One region of the Sellimonas sp. genome, then DNA from elsewhere that is predicted to be linked to it. Evidence: predicted binding sites of a transcription regulator. Region 1 holds the regulator's gene; the other holds the start of a gene.
What was found. Region 1 encodes HrcA, which represses chaperone genes, less so after heat shock. Its sites were predicted from a motif close to TGTTAGCACTCNNNNNNNNNGAGTGCTAACA; they were not measured.
Positions count from the first base shown of each region.

Region 1 (10,176 bases):
TCCGGGCAGATGTCCATCAGTTCCGTGATGGAAGCTCTGGAACGGTTGACCGCATAGCTCTGGAACCATTCTCCCACCTGGTAGAACAGCATGACTGCTACTGCTTCTTCATATTCGCCCACTCCAAACGCGCCGAATGTCGCAATGCACATCAGAAAGTTTTCATCAAAGACCTGGCCACGACAGATGTTCCTCGCCGCTTTATATAGGATATCCCATCCAATCACAAAATATGGTATCAGATAGATGACAAATCCCTTCGGGAACTCTTCCATACCCTCGATGATCTCCGCCTCTTTAAACACTTTCAGAGCAAAAAAGAGCAGGAATGCCACTCCTATTCTCAGGAGCATCTGTTTTTGCTTTTTTGTCATCGTTTTTTCCCCCTGTATCTACAACTTATCCGAAAAAGGAACTACATCACGATCTTACAGTCTGGTTCAATCTTACTGCATACTTTTGCGACCTTAGCCATGATCTCTTCGAATCGGTCATCATCTGCCTCTATCGTAAGTTTCTGTGCCATAAAACTGATGGTGGCGTCTTTTACTCCATCGATTTTTTTGATTCCATCCTCCATCTTCGCTGCACAATGTGCACAGTCCAAATCCTGCATCTTAAATTTTTTCTTCATCATCCCATACCTCCAAATTTTTGTTTTACACGAGAACATATGAGCAATCATTCATATGTTGTACTTATACTATACGCTATCACACCATCTATGTCAATCCTTTTTTACAAAAAGAAAAACACGGCATATCCACCTGTCATGAATATACCGTGTTCTTCTTTTTTATTTTCTATCAATCCTTCTCTTCAAATTCTTCGAAGGTTTCTTTCAGCTTATTCATAAAGCCTTTTTTCTTCGGCTTTTCTTTTTCCGTCTCAGGCTGATTCAGTGAGTTTCCTGCCAGCATGTCGAATTTCTTCAACGCTTCTTTCGCCTCTGCACTGAGCTTCTCCGGCGTCTGGATGACAAGTGTCACATACTGGTCTCCTCGTACTTTCGGATTTCTCACAGACGGTACCCCTTTTCCTCTCAGGCGCACTTTTGTGTCTGTCTTTGTTCCTGGCTTGACCGTGTAGATGACATCTCCGTCCACCGTCTTGATACGCACATCCCCGCCAAGGGCTGCCTGTGCAAAAGAGATCGGAGCAGTGGAAAAGATATTCATATCCTGTCTCTGGAAAATCGGATGTCTGGAGACAGTTACTTCCACAAGAAGATCTCCTCTTGGCCCTCCGTTTGTTCCCGGTTCGCCTTTGTCGCGAATGCGCACACTCTGTCCGTTGTCAATACCTGCCGGGATCGTTACCTGGATCGTCTTCTTGTTAGACACATATCCGGTGCCGCCGCAGTCCGGACATTTTTCCTTGATAACCTTTCCTGTACCATGACAGTCCGGACAAGTCTGGACATTCTGCACTGTACCAAAGAATGACTGTGATGTATACACTACCTGCCCTTTACCGCCGCAGCGTGAACAGGTCTCCGGGCTCGTCCCCGGTTTCGCGCCTGTACCATTACACTTTGGACATGGATCTTTCAGCACGATATCAATCTCTTTTTCGCAGCCAAACACCGCTTCTTCAAATGTGATGCGGATTCCTTTGCGGATATTCATCCCTTTCATCGGGCCATTGTTGGCACGGCCGCCTCTTCTGCCGCCCCCGAAGAAATCGCCAAATATATCGCCAAATATATCGCTGAAGTCTGCTCCGCTGAAATCAAATCCGCCGAATCCGCCTGCGCCAGCTCCTGCACCGCCGTCAAAAGCCGCATGACCGAACTGGTCGTATTGACGGCGTTTTTCCGGGTCACTTAATACAGCATACGCTTCAGAAGCTTCTTTGAATTTTTTCTCTGCTTCCGCATCCCCAGGATTCATATCCGGATGATATTTTTTCGCAAGCTGACGGTATGCTTTTTTCAGTGTTGCATCATCGGCATCTCTGGAAACACCCAGCACTTCATAGTAGTCTCTTTTTGCCTCTGCCATAACCGTTACCTTCCCTTTCTGCTGTTGCGCAAATAATGCGCAGCGTGCGGAAAAGGAAGGTTCTATCCTTCCTCATCCCGCACCCAGCGCAATGTTTTATTTCGTCTGATTATACTTCTTTATAATCTCCGTCTACTACGTCATCGTATCCTTCCGGTGTCGGACCTGCCTGATCTGTTCCCTGCGGTCCTGCCTGAGGTCCTGCCTGATTCTGCTGATTTACCTGCTCATACATCTTTGCAAAGAGCTGCTGAGAACTTTCCATAACTTTTTCTTTTGCAGCTTTGATCTCTGCGATCTGAGCTTCTGTGATGTCTTCTGCATTTGGATATTTTGCAAGAACATCTTTCAGTGCCTGGACATCTGCTTCCACTGCAGATTTTCCGGATGCATCGATCTTATCTCCTACATCTTTCAGAGCTTTTTCTGTCTGGAATACGATCGCATCTGCTTCGTTCTTTGTATCTACCGCTTCTTTGCGTTTCTTGTCTGCTGCTTCGAATTCAGCTGCCTCTTTGACAGCTTTTTCGATATCTGCATCAGACATATTGGAGCCTGCTGTGATTGTAATGTGCTGTTCTTTTCCTGTTCCAAGATCTTTTGCGGATACATTTACGATACCGTTTGCATCGATATCGAATGTAACTTCGATCTGCGGGATTCCGCGTGGTGCCGGCGGGATTCCGTCCAGTCTGAACTGGCCGAGAGACTTGTTGTCTCTTGCAAACTGTCTTTCGCCCTGTACAACGTTGATATCAACTGCTGTCTGGTTATCTGCCGCTGTTGAGAAGATCTGGCTCTTCTTTGTCGGGATCGTTGTATTTCTTTCAATCAGTCTTGTAGCAACACCGCCCATTGTCTCGATGGAAAGGGACAGCGGTGTAACGTCCAGAAGAAGGATGTCGCCTGCGCCTGCATCTCCGGAAAGTTTACCACCCTGGATAGATGCTCCAAGTGCAACACATTCATCCGGGTTTAAGGACTTGCTTGGTTCTTTTCCTGTGAGCTGTCTTACTTTGTCCTGTACAGCCGGGATACGTGTGGAACCACCTACAAGAAGTACCTGGCCAAGGTCTGACGGACGAAGTCCTGCGTCGGAGAGTGCTCTTTGTACTGGTTCTGCTGTTCTTTCTACAAGATCGCTTGTAAGTTCATCGAACTTCGCTCTTGTAAGATCCATATCAAAGTGCTTCGGTCCTTCTGCTGTTGCAGTGATGAACGGAAGGTTGATGTTTGTTGTCGTTGCAGAAGAAAGTTCTTTCTTCGCTTTTTCTGCTGCTTCTTTCAGTCTCTGGAGCGCCATCTTGTCTCCGGAGAGATCTACGCCTTCTTTTGCCTTGAAATCAGCCAGCATGTAATCTGTGATCTTCTGGTCAAAGTCGTCTCCGCCGAGTTTGTTATCTCCGGCTGTGGAAAGTACTTCAATGACACCATCTCCGATATCGATGATGGAAACGTCGAATGTACCGCCTCCAAGGTCATATACCATGATCTTCTGTTCTTTTTCGTTGTCAAGTCCGTACGCAAGGGCTGCTGCTGTCGGTTCGTTGATGATACGTTTTACATCAAGACCTGCGATCTTACCTGCGTCTTTTGTTGCCTGACGCTGAGCATCGTTGAAATATGCCGGAACTGTGATGACAGCTTCCGTTACTTTTTCTCCAAGGTATCCTTCTGCGTCTGCTTTCAGTTTCTGAAGGATCATCGCGGAAATTTCCTGCGGAGAGTACATCTTTCCATCGATGTTTTCTTTTTCGTTTGTACCCATCTTCCTCTTGATGGAAGAGATCGTCTTATCTGCGTTTGTGACTGCCTGACGTTTTGCAGGTTCGCCAACGAGACGTTCTCCTGTCTTTGTAAATGCAACAACGGATGGAGTTGTTCTGGCTCCTTCTGTATTCGCGATAACGGTCGGCTGTCCACCTTCCATTACAGCAACACAACTGTTTGTTGTACCTAAGTCAATACCAATGATTTTGCCCATAATGAATTCCTCCTGATTTATTATTAAAATTTGTTAGTTTGCTACTTTTACCATACTGTGTCTTACAACAGATTCGCGGTACATGTATCCTTTCTGGAATTCCTCTACCACGATGTTTTCTCCGGCTTCTTCGTCTTCCACATGCATTACCGCATTATGGAAATCCGGATTAAACTCCTGTCCTAACGCTTCGATTTGTTTCACACCGGCATCTTCCAGTGTCTTCATCAACTGTTTGTATACTTTATCCATGCCGTCCACAAACGGATCTTTGCGTTTTTCTTCATCTACGCTCTGGAATCCGCGTTCGAAGTTATCGATGACCGGAAGGATCTTTTCGATAATATCCTTCGCCCCGATCTCGTACATGGCGGATTTTTCTTTCTCCGTGCGCTTCCGGTAGTTGTCAAATTCTGCCATCTGCCTTGTGAGTTTGTCTGTCAGATCTTCGATTTTTTCATCTTTCGGATCTTTTTTATTTTTCTTTTTAAAGAAGCTTTTTTTCTCTTTCTTTTCTTCGGCTTCCTGCTCTGTCTCCGCCTCGCTGTCCATTTCCGGATTTTCTTTCGTCACATCCTCGTCGGCTGCTTCGGCGTTTGTTTCTTCCGCCTGCTTCTTCGCTTCCTCTACTGCTTCTTTTACCATTTCTTCTTGATTTTTATGTTCGTCCACCAGGATACCACCTTTCTGTTCTTTCTATTCTTTTCTATGAAATATCGTATCCAGCTCATTCTGCAATGTTTTGAGGGTATCCATGACATGCTCGTAATCCATCCGTTTCGGACCGATGATACCGATCGTCCCCTGCATGCCTTCCCCTAATTCATAGGTGGCTGTCACGACACTGCAGTCTTTCATGTTCTGTACCGGGGTCTCGTTTCCGATATATACCTGTATCCCTTTGTTCTCACTGGAAAGCGTCTGCGTGACCAGTTCGGAAAGCTGCTGTTTTTCCTCAAAGGCACTGATGATCTCCTGCGCACTCTGCTTGTCGGAAAGTTCCGGGTATCGGAAAATATTCGTCGCGCCGCTGGTGTAGATCTCCATATCCTGGTCAAGCTGGATGACATTTGCAACCGCATCCAGAACATCGCTGATGACTCCGCTGTGTATGCCTGCCTGTTCTTTGAGCTTTGCAATCAGCCCCAGAGTGATCTGATCGATGGACATCCCATTGAGCGTGGTGTTCAAAAGCATGTTGAGCTTTAAAAGAGTCTCATTGTTCAGCATCTGATCCACTTCCAGGATCTGGTTTTTCACAATGTTTCCTTCCAGCACGATGACTGCGATGAGCTGCTCTTCATCCACCTGGGAAAGCTGGATAAACTTCAGCTTGTTTCTCGTGCTGACCGGCGCTGAGACCATCGTCGCATAATTGGTGCTGTTTGCCAGCACTTTTGCCGCCTGCTTCAACAGCTGATCCATCTTATCAGCCTTCTTCAGCATCTGTTCCTTGATCTCGGTTACTTCCTGCTCCTTTTCCAGCATCAGCATATCCACATAAAGCCGGTAACCCTTATCTGACGGGATCCGCCCCGCCGAGGTGTGAGGCTGAACGATGTATCCAAGCTCTTCCAGATCTGCCATCTCGTTCCGTATCGTTGCAGAACTCAGATTCAAATCCGTATATTTGGAAATCGTCCTGGAACCTACGGGATCCCCCGTCTCCAGGTAGTTCTGAATGACCGCTTTTAAAATCTTCAGTTTTCTCTCACTCAGTTCCTGGATCGCTTCCATCTCGTCTGCCTCCTTCGATGTTATTAGCACTCATGTATTTCGAGTGCTAACATCTACGGTTATTAATGTAACACTCCTACCCACTTTTGTCAACACTGATTCTGAAAATTTTTATGTCTTCCACGCGCAAAAAAAAGAATCCCGGGCACAGGATTCTTTTCTCTGTCTTATGACGTTATTCAATTCTTCTTCTGAGGTTCTGCATCTTTTCATCCGTCGCAGCGATCGTCTCCGCGCACTCTTTTAACTCCTGGATCAGTGTGTCATGCTCAGGCACGTTTTTTTTGTATTTGATCTGGTGCTCCAGGCTTGCCCAGAAATCCATTGCAACCGTACGGATCTGCACTTCCACCCGCATAGGCTTTTTACAGTCTGAGAAAAATACAGGGATCTCCACTATCATGTGATAGCTTCTGTAGCCGTTTGGCTTCGGGTTTTTGATATAATCTTTGACTGCAACTACCGTGATGTCGTCCTGGCATGTCAGCATGTTCGCCACTTTGTAGATATCATCAATGAACGGACAGATCACACGAATACCGGCCACATCATTTAAATTTTTCTCAATGGCTTCCACCGTGACGGGGAGACCCATTCTTCCGAGTTTCTCTGCGATGCTTACCGGTTTCTTGATCCGGCTTTGAATACTTTCGATGGGATTTCTGTCTCCGTATAAGGAAAGCTCATCATCCAGCACCTGAAGTTTTGTCGTGACTTCCCGGATGGCGGATCGGTACCTCATCATAAGGGTGTTAAAACTCATGAGACGTTCCACCGTCTCTTCTTCATTCTCTCCGCCCAAAAATTCTTTTACCAGTTCTTTTTGATTGTTTTCTTCTTTTGTCATTGTCTGTTCCATACCTTTTACGTAATATTTTCTGTCAAAAAATCTCTTTACCTGATAAAATTTGTCCTGGACGGGGATTCTTTTTCCGGAAGCCCGTATGCCTCTTTTCCGAGGGCGATGCTCTTCATTAGAAATGCCATATTCCGCGCCAGTGTCCGCATGATCTGCAGACCCTCTTCATCCTGAAGCGCTTCCCCCTGGGCGCTTCCGTGGATGCTGTTCCAGTACTGTCCGGATGCCACAGGCATGCCGCTGATAGTAAAATATTTGTTCAGCTCGTCAAAAGTGGAGGAAAGTCCGCCTCTTCTGGCTGTCGCCACAGCCGCGCCAACTTTCATCGTCTTGTCAAACGGTGTGCTGTAGAAAAGTCGATCCAGAAAAGCGATCAGCGTCGCATTGGCTGAAGCGTAGTATACCGGACTTCCTACTACAAGCCCGTCACATTTCTCAAATTTCGCTGCTGTCTCGTTGACAAGATCGTCAAACACACATTTTCCATTTTTTCGGCAGGAAGCACATCCGATACATCCGCGGATGGCCTGATTTCCCACCTGGATGATTTCTGTCTCGATTCCTTCTTGAGCAAATATCTTTTCCATCTCCTGCAGAGCAATGTAGGTATTTCCCTTCGTGTGAGGACTTCCGTTTACAAGCAATACTTTCATTTCTTCTTTTCCTCCTTTTTTCTTTTCTCTGGTGTCTGTCAAAGACAACCTCTTATATATTGAGAAGTCCCACCGAGACCAACACGACGGCATATACTGCCCACTGTCGTTTTGTAAGCCGCTCGTCAAATACAAACACACCCACCACTCCGATGATGACCATAGCTGCAATACTGTACATTGGATAGGCTATAAATGCAGGAATATCTGCCAAAGCGTCCAACAAAAAACGGGCTGAAAAATAGTTTGGGATCCCGATAAGACACCCGTAAATCACATCTGACTTTCCGATTTTCTCTTTTTTTTGAATCACAAGCACTCCGCACACAAGGCCGGATATTAAAAAAGACAGAACCAAATATAAATCGCTGAGCTCCGCTTTTCCGTATGTATCGTAAAATTTGGCCATGGAATCGCCAACCCCGCCTCCAAGCAACAGGAGCAAAAGTCCTCCCACAGACTCTCCGCCAACGCGTCTGCGTCTTTTCTCTTTTGTCTGTGGTATTTTCTCCAGGTTGAGAAACAGGATTACCGCCACAGAGAGAAAGATCCCGATATACTGTGTGACACCTGGCTGCTCTCCAAACCACAGTACTCCAATAGCCGTCGGGACAATGACCCCAAGTTTCATAAACGTGGAAGACAAGATAACTCCGTTTTTCTCTATATTCCACTGTAAAAGAAGAAACGCTGCAACATAAAGAATTCCTGTCAAAATGCCGAATCCCATTACGTACATCATGCCAACGTCACTCATATTGTTTGCCATATCCGGGGAAGTCGTCAGTCCTGAGATGATACATGCCGTATAATTTATCAAAAGTAATCCATACCGGCTTTTACAGTGATCTTTACTGGCCCGCATGAAAACAGATACTCCTGCGCTGCATAGAATCGCCAAAATAAGAGAAAACAATTCTCTACCTCCTCCCTACTCCTCCTGAAGGAACTGCGCCATGACATAGTTGCTCACGTCGATGCCCCTTTCTGTGAGAAAGATCCGCCCATCCGAGCATTGTAAAAGCTTTTGCTGCTGGAGCGTTTTGATCTGCTCCCCATAGATCTTTCGGGGCGTGATTCCAAATGTTTTCTCAAATACGTCTTCCCGTACTCCTTCCATCATGCGAAGTCCCAGAAAAAAGAATTCCTCTTCCGCCTCTTTTTTGCTGACTTTGTGCCAGTCCTCCCTCTGGATACGTTTCTTTTCTTCCGATGTCCGGTTATCCTGAAGCCAGAGTTTGGTATACGCTTCCCTGTCTCTTAGATTGGAAAAGCGTGCCCCTTCAAAGAAAGAAGCCGCTCCCACACCAAATCCCAGATACGGCGTGCGGTTCCAGTATCCGATATTATGTCTGCAAGCAAATCCTTCCTTTGCATAATTGGAAATTTCGTACCGCTCATAGCCATATTCTTTCAGAAAACGCTTTGTCTCTTCGTACATTGCCCGGTCGGTATCCTCGTCGGGAACAGGCGGATGTCCGCCACTATCTCGTCCCTCTCCGTACCAATTCCAAAACAGCGTCCCTTCTTCTATAATCAGGCTGTAGGCTGATATGTGCTCCGGTTTGAGGGCCGTGACTTTTTTCAGCGTCTCCCGATAGCTCTCCATCGTCTGCCCCGGGACAGCAGACATCAGATCCACATTGATATTGTCAAACCCTGCATTTCTTGCCGCCTGATATGTCTCCACGAAGTCCCGGTACGTGTGGATTCTCCCAAGGATAGCAAGCTCCTTGTCATCGGCCGACTGAAGGCCGATGCTCAGGCGGTTCACTCCTGCATCCAGGTACCCTCTCATCTTGCCGGCCTCTGCCGTTCCCGGATTTTGCTCCATTGTGATCTCGGCCTTCTTTTCCAGTTGAAAGACTGCCTTCACTGTATCGAGAATCTCACTGATCTCTTCCGGTTCCAGTATTGATGGGGTGCCCCCTCCGAAAAACACACTCTGGACGAGATACCCTTTTGCATCCTCACGGCAGCTTTTGATCTCTTTTTTAAGCGCCTGCACATACCGTCTTCTCTCTTCCTCCCCGGCCGGGCCGGAAAGGAAATCGCAGTATGCACATTTCTTTACACAAAATGGAATATGGATATAAATCTCCAGTTTTTTCATCTTATCTGTCATCAAGTTTCAACACACTCATAAACGCCTTCTGAGGAATCTCCACATTTCCTACCTGGCGCATTCTCTTCTTTCCTTCCTTCTGTTTTTCCAGAAGTTTTTTCTTTCTTGTGATATCTCCGCCGTAGCACTTGGCAAGGACGTCTTTTCTCATGGCTCTTACCGTCTCTCTGGCGATGATCTTTCCGCCTACTGCCGCCTGGATCGGGATTTCAAAAAGCTGTCTTGGTATCTCTTCTTTGAGCTTTTCACACATCTTCCGTCCGCGCTCGTACGCACTTCCCTCAAACACGATGAAGGAGAGGGCATCTACTTCTTCTTTATTGACAAGAATATCCAGCTTCACGAGGGATGACTCTTTGTATCCGAGCATCTCATAGTCAAAGGATGCATATCCTCTGGATCTTGATTTCAGTGCGTCGAAGAAATCGTAAATAATTTCATTGAGCGGCAGGTAATAGTGGAGCACTGCTCTTGTGGCCTCGATATACTCCATACCCTGATACTCTCCACGCCGCTCCTGACAAAGATCCATGATGGCGCCGATATACTCGGAGGTAACCATGATTTCCGCCTTTACCATCGGTTCTTCCATATATTCGATCTCAGTCGGTTCCGGCAGATTGGAAGGGTTGGTCAGATCGATGACTTCTCCGTTCGTCTTATGCACTTTGTAGATAACGCTCGGCGCCGTCGTGACAAGATCCAGGTTATATTCCCGCTCAAGTCTCTCCTGGATGATCTCCAGATGAAGAAGTCCCAGGAAGCCGCAGCGGAATCCAAATCCCAGAGCGATGGATGTCTCCGGCTCAAACTGA
Region 1 is NZ_JBKSWG010000001.1:134,526-144,701, reverse strand. It holds gene ACLROL_RS00610 (heavy metal translocating P-type ATPase) at 1-374, opposite strand, end outside; gene ACLROL_RS00605 (cation transporter) at 416-634, opposite strand; gene dnaJ (molecular chaperone DnaJ) at 807-2,003, opposite strand; gene dnaK (molecular chaperone DnaK) at 2,113-3,987, opposite strand; gene grpE (nucleotide exchange factor GrpE) at 4,021-4,632, opposite strand; gene hrcA (heat-inducible transcriptional repressor HrcA) at 4,684-5,724, opposite strand; gene ACLROL_RS00580 (GTP pyrophosphokinase family protein) at 5,900-6,583, opposite strand; gene ACLROL_RS00575 (flavodoxin family protein) at 6,619-7,236, opposite strand; gene ACLROL_RS00570 (hypothetical protein) at 7,289-8,137, opposite strand; gene hemW (radical SAM family heme chaperone HemW) at 8,168-9,361, opposite strand; gene lepA (translation elongation factor 4) at 9,351-10,176, opposite strand, start outside.

Region 2 (10,176 bases), on a different contig from region 1:
AAGCTTGGGAGAGAAGCCAATCTCCTGGATATAGAACTGTCCTATGAAGGATTGAGAAAGGCGATAGAGGAAGGCGACGGACTTTGCGGGACGATCGAGTTTTTCCCGGAGGAAGGGAAATACCACCTGGATGGGCACCGCAAATGCGGGCTTTGCCTGACTCCGGCAGAGACAGAAAAATACAATGGAATCTGTCCGGTCTGTGGGAAAAAGATTACGGTCGGAGTGTCGCATCGGGTCGAGCAGCTGTCAGACAGGCAGGAAGGGTTTGTCCGAAAAGATGCGAAAGTATACGAAAATCTTATGCCGCTCCCAGAAGTAATCGGGACATCTCTGGGATATTCGCCGGCCAGCGTCAAAGTACAGAAAGAATACACAAACCTGTTGAAGCATCTCGGGGCTGAATTTGATATTTTGAGGACCATTCCGGAAGAAGAGATCCGCTCTGTCTCCGGAGGAATGATCGCCGAGGGGATCAGAAGACTCCGGGAAGGAAAGGCGGAAAAGATCCCGGGATTTGACGGAGAGTACGGGACGATCCGTCTGTTTCGGCCGGATGAGAGGGAAAATCTCAAAGGACAGATGGATTTCTTTGGAATGCTTGGACTGCAGATGCAAAGAAACACAAAAAATAAAGAAGAGGAAGAAACTGCGGAGGGGAAAAAGGATCTATACCGCGATGAAAAACAGTTGGATATAGAAAGCAGTCTGCCAGAAGCTTGTGCAGAAATACCAGGACTGAACTTGGAGCAATGTGAGGCAGTGAGGGCGGCTGAATCAAACATCGCTGTCATCGCCGGACCGGGGACGGGAAAGACAAAGACACTCGTCTCCCGCATTGTCTATCTTCTGGAACACCGGAAGATCAAAGCTTCGGAGATCACGGCGGTAACCTTTACCAATCAGGCTGCACGGGAGATGAGAGAAAGGATTCAAACAGAACTTGCGAAAGGCAGGAGGATCGGCAAAATGCAGATCGGTACCTTCCATTCGATTTGCCTGCAATTTCTGAAAAACCAGGGACTGGATGTCTTTTTGGCAGATGAAGAAGAACGAAAAGAAATAGCAAAAGAAATCATTGCCGAATACGGACTTTCCATCAGGCCAGACATGTTTTTGAATGAGGTGTCCATATGGAAAACTCACAGAGGTCAGAAGGAACACTGTGAAAAAGAAGAGGCATTTTCGGATTATGAAAAGAGGAAGAAAGAAAAGGGGCGGATGGACTTTGACGATCTGCTTCTGGAAACATTGAGAATGATTCAAGAAAAGGAAGTAGGCGAAGGATGGGAAAAACCGTTCCGTTATCTGCTCGTGGATGAGTTCCAGGATATCAGTCCTGTTCAGTACGAATTGATCAAAATGTGGAACAGAGCCGGGCGCGAACTCTTTGTCATCGGGGATCCGGATCAGGCTATTTACGGATTCCGTGGAGCCGATGAGAAATGTTTTGAACGGCTGAGGAAAGACTTCAAAAATCTGAAAGAAATCCGTCTGAAAGAAAATTACCGGTCCACACCAGAAATTCTCAGGGCGGCCCAGGACGTCATTTCCGAAAATCCCGGCAAAGACAGAACACTCCATTCCAATCAAAACGAAGGAGTTCCGGTCAGGATGATAGAGACAAAAGGGAAAATGGGCGAAGCCATCTTTATTGCAAAAGAGATCAACCGTCTGGTTGGAGGTGTTGGAATGCTGGAAGCACACAATGATTTGGGAAATAGACAAGGAAAACAAGTGAGAGGATTCAGCGATATAGCAGTCCTCTACCGGACACACCGGCAGGCAGAACTTCTGGAAAAAACCTTAAAGACAGAAGGAATACCTTATCAGATCGCAGGGCGGGAAAGCTTTCTCGAAAAAGAAGAAGTACGAGGCAGCATTTCCTTTTTCAAATATCTGGAAAATCCGGATGATGATTATGCAAAAGAAGAAAGTGTTCGATTACTGTGGAAAGATGAACTCCACCCTATATCAGAAGAAATCCTGAAAAAGACAAAAGAAAAATGCGAAAAAAACTATAAAAAGCAAAAACCAAAAAAATTTATGGAAACATGGATCGACGATATGAACCTGAAAAAATCAGACTTCATGCAAAAACTCACTGGAATGGCTGTATGCTATCGGACAATGCCGGAATTCCTCAATGCCCTGGAGCTCGGTGTAGAAAGCGACCTCAGACGATGCGCAGAACATGAATATACATCCGAAACAGTAACACTGATGACACTGCACGGATCCAAAGGACTGGAATTTCCGGTAACCATCATCTGCGGGGTAGAAGAAGGAACAATCCCACTGGAATCCGAAAACTATACAACCAACGAAGAAGAAGAAAGACGCCTCCTGTACGTAGGAATGACAAGAGCAAAAAAAGAATTGATCATGACAAAATCCGGAAAAGAAAGCATATTTACAAAAAAACTCGATGAAAAAACAGTCAAAAAAGAAATTGCTCCCGGAAAAAAGAAACCAAAAGAACAATACCATCAGATGAGTTTGTTTGAATAAAATAGGGGACGTGTTCCGGCTTGCCGGAACACGTCCCCTATACGTTCTGCTGCGTACAAAACATAGAAAATGTATTTGATGTAAATACAGTGATGCTGATTTTTTGCAGGATTTCTTGCGAAATGATAATTCTAATTGAGGTAGGTTACCCGTGCGGGATCAAAATATCCTCTTGCTGCCGGTGTTTCAGCGGCTTCCCCGATTGCCACGATGGATACAGGGATGCTTTGAGTATGCAGGATTTCTTGCAATTTTTCGACGCGATCCATGGATGGATAGCAGCCGCACCAGCAGGTGCCGTATCCAAGAGCTTTTGCCTGGAGCAGGAGGTTTTCGATAGCAGCGCCGCAATCTTGCGGCCAGTATCCTGCGCAGACGCCTTCCTGCAGATCCGGGCGTCCGCATACGACGATAGCAGCAGATGCGGTGCGTAGCATAGTGGTGTATGGATGTGCTTCGGTAAATTTCTCAAGAATTTCACGGTTTGTCACAACGAAGAATTCCCATGGTCGGGTGTTGCGTGCACTTGGAGCCATCATGGCAGCTTCCAGTATTTTGTGCATGTCTTCATCCGGAATGATGACGCCCTCTTTGTATTTACGGATACTTCTTCTTTCTCTTATGGCATCTGAACAGTTCATAAAAGTCTCTCCCTTCTGACAGAAATAATAGTGAATGATTCTGTAAATAGTATAGCACTTTGGGAAAAAAGATGAGTATCTTTTTATGATAAAAGGAGAATCCTATCTAAGGAGTGTATCATTTATGCAGGAGTCCGCTCAGTCTGTAAGCGGCAAACAGTAAAAGTAACAAGAGGATTACATACCCAAAATGTACATAAAAGAGAACTTGACGAAACACAAAGGACGGCAAAAAGCAGATCAGCAGGATGGCCGTAAGGGAAAGCCATTGTTTCCACCAGTTTCCGTGAAAAGGTTCTTCTTTTTCAAATGAAGTTTTCGTAATGTACCAGACAATCCCCTGGGCAAGTGCGGCGATGAAGAAAAGGCTAAGGAGTGAACCAGCGTATACCGGAAACTCCGGAAGAGAATGCTCAACCTTCCATGCGGAAGAGAAGGAAGTCAAAGCCCAGATAGGAAGAAGCACTAAAAACTCAAGAAGAACTGAGTTTACCATGTTCCATACTTTTTCTTTTCTTGTCAGAGGCGGAAGTTCGGACACGATACTGTCGCAGAATGCCTTGTAGTCAGGACCGATCACATCCTCTGTCCGAAGATTTCTTCGCTCGCCTTCGAGTATCATATTCGTGATATCCTGACGCACAATTTCTACGCGGTATTCGCTGATATCAAAGGACTTGAGATATACGACAATGTCTGTCAATATGGCCTGATTTTCTTTGGATAACTGCTTTTCCAGAAGATTGTTTTCCCGGCGCAGCTCTTTTTCATTTATTTTCATAGCGTTCCCCTCCTAAAGTATCCTGAAGCAGACAGGACACGGCGTTTGATAGCTCGTTGTAACCAGATACAAAATGGTGGAATTCTTCCATACCCTCAGCGGTAAGGGAATAATATTTCCGCTTCGGTCCCATATCGGACTGCCGGTAGGTGGCTGTGATCATCCCGTTTTTTTCCAGCCGCAGAAGAATGGGATAAATGGTTCCTTCGGTAATCTTCCCGAATCCGTACGACCCAAGCTGTTCTGAGATCTCATATCCATATGTTTCTTTCCGGCTGATGATTCCAAGAATGCAGCCTTCCAGTGTCCCTTTTAGCATTTGTGAAGAAATCATAGTGCGGCCTCCGTTTTATATAGTATTTTGCAATACAAAATACCTTTAACTATATTGTAATACAAAATACTAGAAGTGTCAATATGGATAAGTTATAATAATGGAAAGCAGCCAACGAGGAGGAAATTCTTATGAAGGAAAATAAATATGATGATGAGAAATTTTTTCAGAAATACAGTGAAATGAGCCGATCGAGATATGGACTTTCCGGAGCGGGAGAATGGGAACGATTTCGGGAAATGATGCCGGATTTTCAAGGGAAACGAGTCCTTGACCTCGGATGCGGATATGGTTGGCATTGCGCGTATGCGGCTGAGAAAGGCGCAGTATCTGTACTCGGAATCGATCTGTCGGAGAAGATGCTGGAGACAGCGCGCGAGAAGAATGCAGGGGAGATAATAGAGTACAGAAGATGCGCTATGGAAGACCTTGTGTTGGAAGAAGATTCTTTTGACGTGGTGCTGAGTTCTCTAGCTTTTCATTATGTAAAAGATTTCCCGGATCTTGTATCCAGGATCAAAGGGTGGCTTTGTTCAGGAGGAGCATTTGTCTTTTCCGTGGAACATCCGGTGTTTACAGCTTATGGAAATCAGGATTGGTATTACGGACCGGATGGAAGCATCCTGCATTTTCCGGTAGACAATTATTATTACGAAGGGAAAAGAGAGGCCGTATTTCTCGGGGAGAAAGTGACAAAATATCACAGAACGCTGACGACCTATCTGGATACACTCCTTCAAATGGGATTTTCGATAAAACGGGTGGTAGAGCCGGAGCCACCACAGAGAATGATGGAGTGGCCGGGGATGAAAGACGAGATGCGAAGACCGATGATGCTTCTTATATCTGCTGTCAAAGAATAACAGTATCCAGGAAAGTCCCGCCCCGAAGGGCGGGAGAAACAGATACCGTATCGCAAAAACAGACAAATCTGGGAAAAACAGATCACAAAATAGTGAGCAGCTCTTTGAGCGCGTGGATCTCATAGTCCGGCTGAATATCAAAATCCGGTTGGGAAAGTGCTGGATTGAACCAGACCGTCTGGATTCCGGCATTTTTTCCGCCTTTGATATCAGAGCTCAGGCTGTCTCCCACAATGACGCAAGATTCCTTTTGAAAATTTGGGATATGAGAAAAACAGTAATCAAAGTATTCCTTGAACGGTTTGTTGTACCCGATTTCTTCGGAGATAAAGAAATCCCGAAAATATCTGGAAAGCCCCGCGCTTTCGATCCGTCCTTTCTGAACGGCAGAAGTGCCGTTTGTCACGAGATAAAGCTGCCTGGAAGAGCAGAGAGTCTTCAGAATGTCTTCTGCATCGGGAAGAAAGCAGTGCCCTTGGCAAAGATAAGATTCGTAGATTTTTACAGCTTCATGTGGGGAAGCATCTGACCCGATCTCTTCGAAGAGAAGTTTATAGCGGCGAAGTTTTACCTCTTCCCGGGTAAGTTTTCCAAGCTCCAGAAGTTTCCACTGGGCAAGGTTCAGCTCGCTGTAGCGGCGGATCACGGCTTCCGACGGCTCGATGCCGAGTGAGGGAAGCGTGTGAAGAAGGGCGTTTCGTTCCGCCCAGTTAAAATCCAGAAGCGTATTGTCAAGATCGAACAAAATGATATCAAACATGGTACCACTACCTCCAAATAAAATGATCAGCGCCGGTAACGCTGAAAACAGTATAACATGATTTGACTGTGACAGGACAGACAGAAATGAAAGGAGAAATCTGCATGCTAAAGATCAGGAAAATGTATGAGAGTGATGCGGAACAGTTCTGCCGCTCTTTCTTGGAACAAGGATGGCCGCCCAAAATGGAAATCTTTCGGAATTATTATGCGGAACAGGAAAAAGGGGAAAGAGATGTCTTTGTGGCAGAGTATGAGAAGCGCCCTGTAGGCTACATTACTCTTCTTCCGCACACAAAGAGCGGACCGTTTGCAAAGCTTGGATACCCGGAATTGACGGATTTCAATGTTTTGATAGCGTATCAAAAGAGAGGGATAGGGAGCCGTATCATGGATGAAGCGGAGAAAGCGGCCAGCGCCTACGGAGATCATGTCAGCCTGGCAGTCGGCCTTCACAGTGGGTATGGGGCGGCTCAGAGGCTTTATGTGAAAAGGGGTTATATTCCAGATGGAAGCGGTGTTTGGTACAGAAACGAGATATTGAAACCGTACACAACCTGCTGCAATGACGATGATTTGATTTTATATATGAGCAAGAAGATATAAGAAAAGCAGAGGTTATGTTTTCATTTAAGGTTCACAATTCTTTCACAAAATTGTTAGCACTCAATGCTTGACAGCGCTAACAATAAGTGTTATATTACAGATAGAACAAAGGAAGGAACAAAAAAGAAAGGTTCCAAGTACGATGTTCGGAATCGACACTTCGGATTTCTCCGATAGTGCTAATAGAAAAATCAATTTGTCATGATGAAAGGAGATATGACTTATGATGATGCCTAGTATTTTTGGAGAAAACTTATTTGATGACTGGATGGATTTCCCGTTTGAGAAGGACTTTTTTGGAAGTAAAAATCCACTGTACGGAAAGAATGCAAGAAATATGATGAAGACAGATGTAAGAGAAACGGAAAATACGTATGAACTTGATGTTGACCTTCCGGGATTTAAAAAAGATGAGATCAATGCCCAGCTGAAGAACGGATATCTTACCGTTTCCGCAGAAAAAGGTCTCGATAAAGATGAGCAGGATAAAAAAGGAAACTATATTCGCCGTGAACGGTATTCAGGCAGCATGAGCAGAAGCTTTTATATCGGAGAAGGCGTGACGAAAGAAGATATTCATGCAAAATACGAAGATGGTATCCTGAAATTATCCATCCCGAAAAGAGATCATAAAACAGTAGAACAGAACAATCATATCGCTATCGAGGGATAAGTTCACAGACAGAACAGGAATAGAAACAGGCTGCAATTTATTGCCAGAGAAACGACTCTGTGGGAACCGGAAAACGGTTTGCACAGAGTCGTTTTTGCATGGCGAGAACCATGGAAAAAGCTGGACATGAGAAAAGATCTATAGTATAGTAGGGGAATGCCAGAAGCTCAGGATAGCGTGTCCTGTAGCCCGGCTGTTTATTTTATGAACAAGGAGGAAAAGAAGATGGAGAAAAAGCAGAAAAGGATACTTTTGATCGCAGCCTGTGTACTGGTAATCCTTATAGCGGCGGCCGTCATTTTGTACCAGAATTTCCGGCCAAAAGCGGAAAAAGGACAGAAAGAAGTAAGCATTACTGTGATCCATGGAGATAAAAAGGAAACATCATTTGAGTACAAGACAGACGCGGAGTACTTAAGAGAAGTGCTGGAGGAGCATGATCTGGTTAAAGGAACGGAAGGACAGTATGGACTTTTCATTACAGAAGTAGACGGAGAGAAAGCGGACGACAGTAAACAGCAGTGGTGGTGCATTACAAAAGGAGGAGAGCAGGTCAATACATCGGCGGATCAGACACCTGTCTCTGATCAAGATGAATTTGAACTCACGCTGAAGGAAGGATATTAATGAAAGATTCCGCAAAAATCAAAGTCAGGGACTATGCAATTCTGGCTGTATGCGCCGCTGTCTTGCTTGTTGTGCAGGTCGGACTGGCGTTTTTACCGAACATTGAGCTTGTATCTTTGCTTATTATGATCTATGCAAAGAGTTTTGGAAAGAAAGTTTTCTGGATCATCTATGTATTTGTGTTTCTGGAAGGGATTATCTATGGTTTCGGAATCTGGTGGATCAACTACTTGTATGTGTGGAGTATTCTGGCGGGAGTGGTACTTCTTTTAAAAAAGCAGGAGTCAATCTGGATATGGGCTTTGGTAGCTGGATTTTTCGGGCTTTTGTTTGGAGCCTTCTGTGCGATCCCATATTTTTTCGCGGGAGGGATAGGAGCAGGATTTGCCTACTGGGTGTCTGGGATTCCGTATGATATCCTCCATTGTATCGGAAATATCGTCGTCTGCATTGCCCTTTACAGGCCGATTTCCCGGATCCTTCCCAAACTGTACAAAACTGCATAAAGAGAGTTTCTGGAACAATATATATGAAACACCAGGGCCCAAGCTTTTGAAAAAAAGTTTGGCTCTGGTGTTTTTTTAGAACCAATATCTAGTGTTCTGTAGTCTCCCGGCGCAGCAGAACAGGAGTGATGACCTTATGAACAGGTTCGGCCAACGGTGTAGGTCTGCGTTTTTTTCTTTCGTTCATCTGTTCCACCAGCAGACTGACCGCTTCAAAAGCAATTTTATCAATCTGCTGTCCCACGGTACTGATGGACATGACTGCCTCACGGGAGATTGGGGAATCGTCGAAACCGACGATATAATAGTCATCCGGCAGTCTGCCGTATTTTCGTATTAAAAGATTGAGCAGCACATTTGCATTTGTATCGTTGGAGACAAAGATTCCTTTTTTCATGCCGGAATATTCGGCTTCGATTTCATCAAGTATCTCTCCCATATTCTTTTTCATTGTCTCGTACTCAGTTCCGATATCTTTGTATATAATACGCTGGTTCAGGTGTTTTTCTTCACACAGGTCGAGAAATCCTTTGATACGGCCATAAGAAGGGATGGAAGGGGAAGTACGTGTATTCAGATGGATCAGGATATCACAGCCATGTTTGGCGAGCAGGCTGGTAGCCTGGACTCCTCCCATATAGTTATCCGTGTTTACGCTGGATACATATTTGTCTTCCCTCTCGATGGTTACGATGGGAATCGGCAGATCGGCCAGCTCTCTTGAAGGGATCGTAAAACTTAGGATCAGGAGCCCTTCGATTTTATAGGCCAGCAGTTCATCGATATATTGTCTTTCTGTCTCTTTTTCCCCATTTCCGATAAATACGAGAAATTTATAGCCAAACTGTTCGTAGGTCAGCAGGATTTGGGTTAGCATTTCCAAATGGTAATGATTGTGCAGAAATGGGATTACGATGCCGATGAATTCTGTCTTTCCGCTTGCCAGAATACGGGCTACTTTATTTTCTTTGTAGTCAAGATCCACAAGTGCCTGGGCGATGATCTCCTGGTTTTTTAAAGTAAGGGAATCCGGATTGTTAAAATATCTGGAGATCGTCGTCTTGGAAAAATTTGTATATTTGGCTATATCGTCAAAAGTTATATTTTTTTTTCGGTTCATAATGCTCTCCTTTCCCAGAAACGTAAATGTATAGAAGGACGCAATTCCACGCGCCCTGTATTGAGATATGGGTAGCTCTTCATGCCAAGTATAGCAGAAAAAGGAAGAAAGAACAATAAGTAATCGGTAAAGTAACCGGTTATGTATAAAGTGTATAATGGCCTGAATAGAAAATTGTCTATCATTCACAAACTTCCTTGTTTTCCTTGACATACTGTATGTGCAATGCTATGATTGGAACATAAAGTAACCGGTTACTTAACTGGTTACATAAATTGACGAAATGATGGATGTGAGAGAAACGGAGGGAAAGCCAATGAAGAAAAAACTTGTGGCAAGGGTGCTGGCCTCAGCGCTTACAGCTGTGTTGGCAGTGACAACGCTGTCAGGCTGTACGTTTGGTTTCGCCAGCGACCCGGATGATCCAAATGAGGTGGAAGAGGAGATTCCGATTGATACTTCTATTGATACATTTGAGTATGATTCTAGTTTGAAAGGAACAAATATTTCTGTTTTGAATTCCAAAGCAGAGATCCAGACGGCCCTGGAGGAGATGGCCAAGATATTTGAGGAAAAGGCAGGGGTACATGTGGAAATCATGCCGGTAACAGATGGGGATTCTCCTTATACGAAGGTAGTCAGCCTGTACAATTCCGGAACACCGCCGACATTATCGATTTTGGATACAACAGATGTCATCGCTCTGGCCGAAGAAAAAGCGGCAGATTTGTCGAACGAAGCGTGGACAGCGGAAG
Region 2 is NZ_JBKSWG010000012.1:16,468-26,643, forward strand. It holds gene ACLROL_RS06375 (UvrD-helicase domain-containing protein) at 1-2,511, shown strand, start outside; gene ACLROL_RS06380 (nitroreductase family protein) at 2,643-3,152, opposite strand; gene ACLROL_RS06385 (hypothetical protein) at 3,271-3,933, opposite strand; gene ACLROL_RS06390 (PadR family transcriptional regulator) at 3,920-4,267, opposite strand; gene ACLROL_RS06395 (class I SAM-dependent methyltransferase) at 4,399-5,130, shown strand; gene ACLROL_RS06400 (YjjG family noncanonical pyrimidine nucleotidase) at 5,213-5,890, opposite strand; gene ACLROL_RS06405 (GNAT family N-acetyltransferase) at 5,995-6,495, shown strand; gene ACLROL_RS06410 (Hsp20/alpha crystallin family protein) at 6,719-7,168, shown strand; gene ACLROL_RS06415 (DUF4430 domain-containing protein) at 7,394-7,795, shown strand; gene ACLROL_RS06420 (hypothetical protein) at 7,795-8,301, shown strand; gene ACLROL_RS06425 (LacI family DNA-binding transcriptional regulator) at 8,390-9,421, opposite strand; gene ACLROL_RS06430 (ABC transporter substrate-binding protein) at 9,738-10,176, shown strand, end outside.
Region 2: ACLROL_RS06410 (Hsp20/alpha crystallin family protein) is a predicted target of HrcA. The motif match lies at 6,547-6,577, and genes of this name have one in related genera.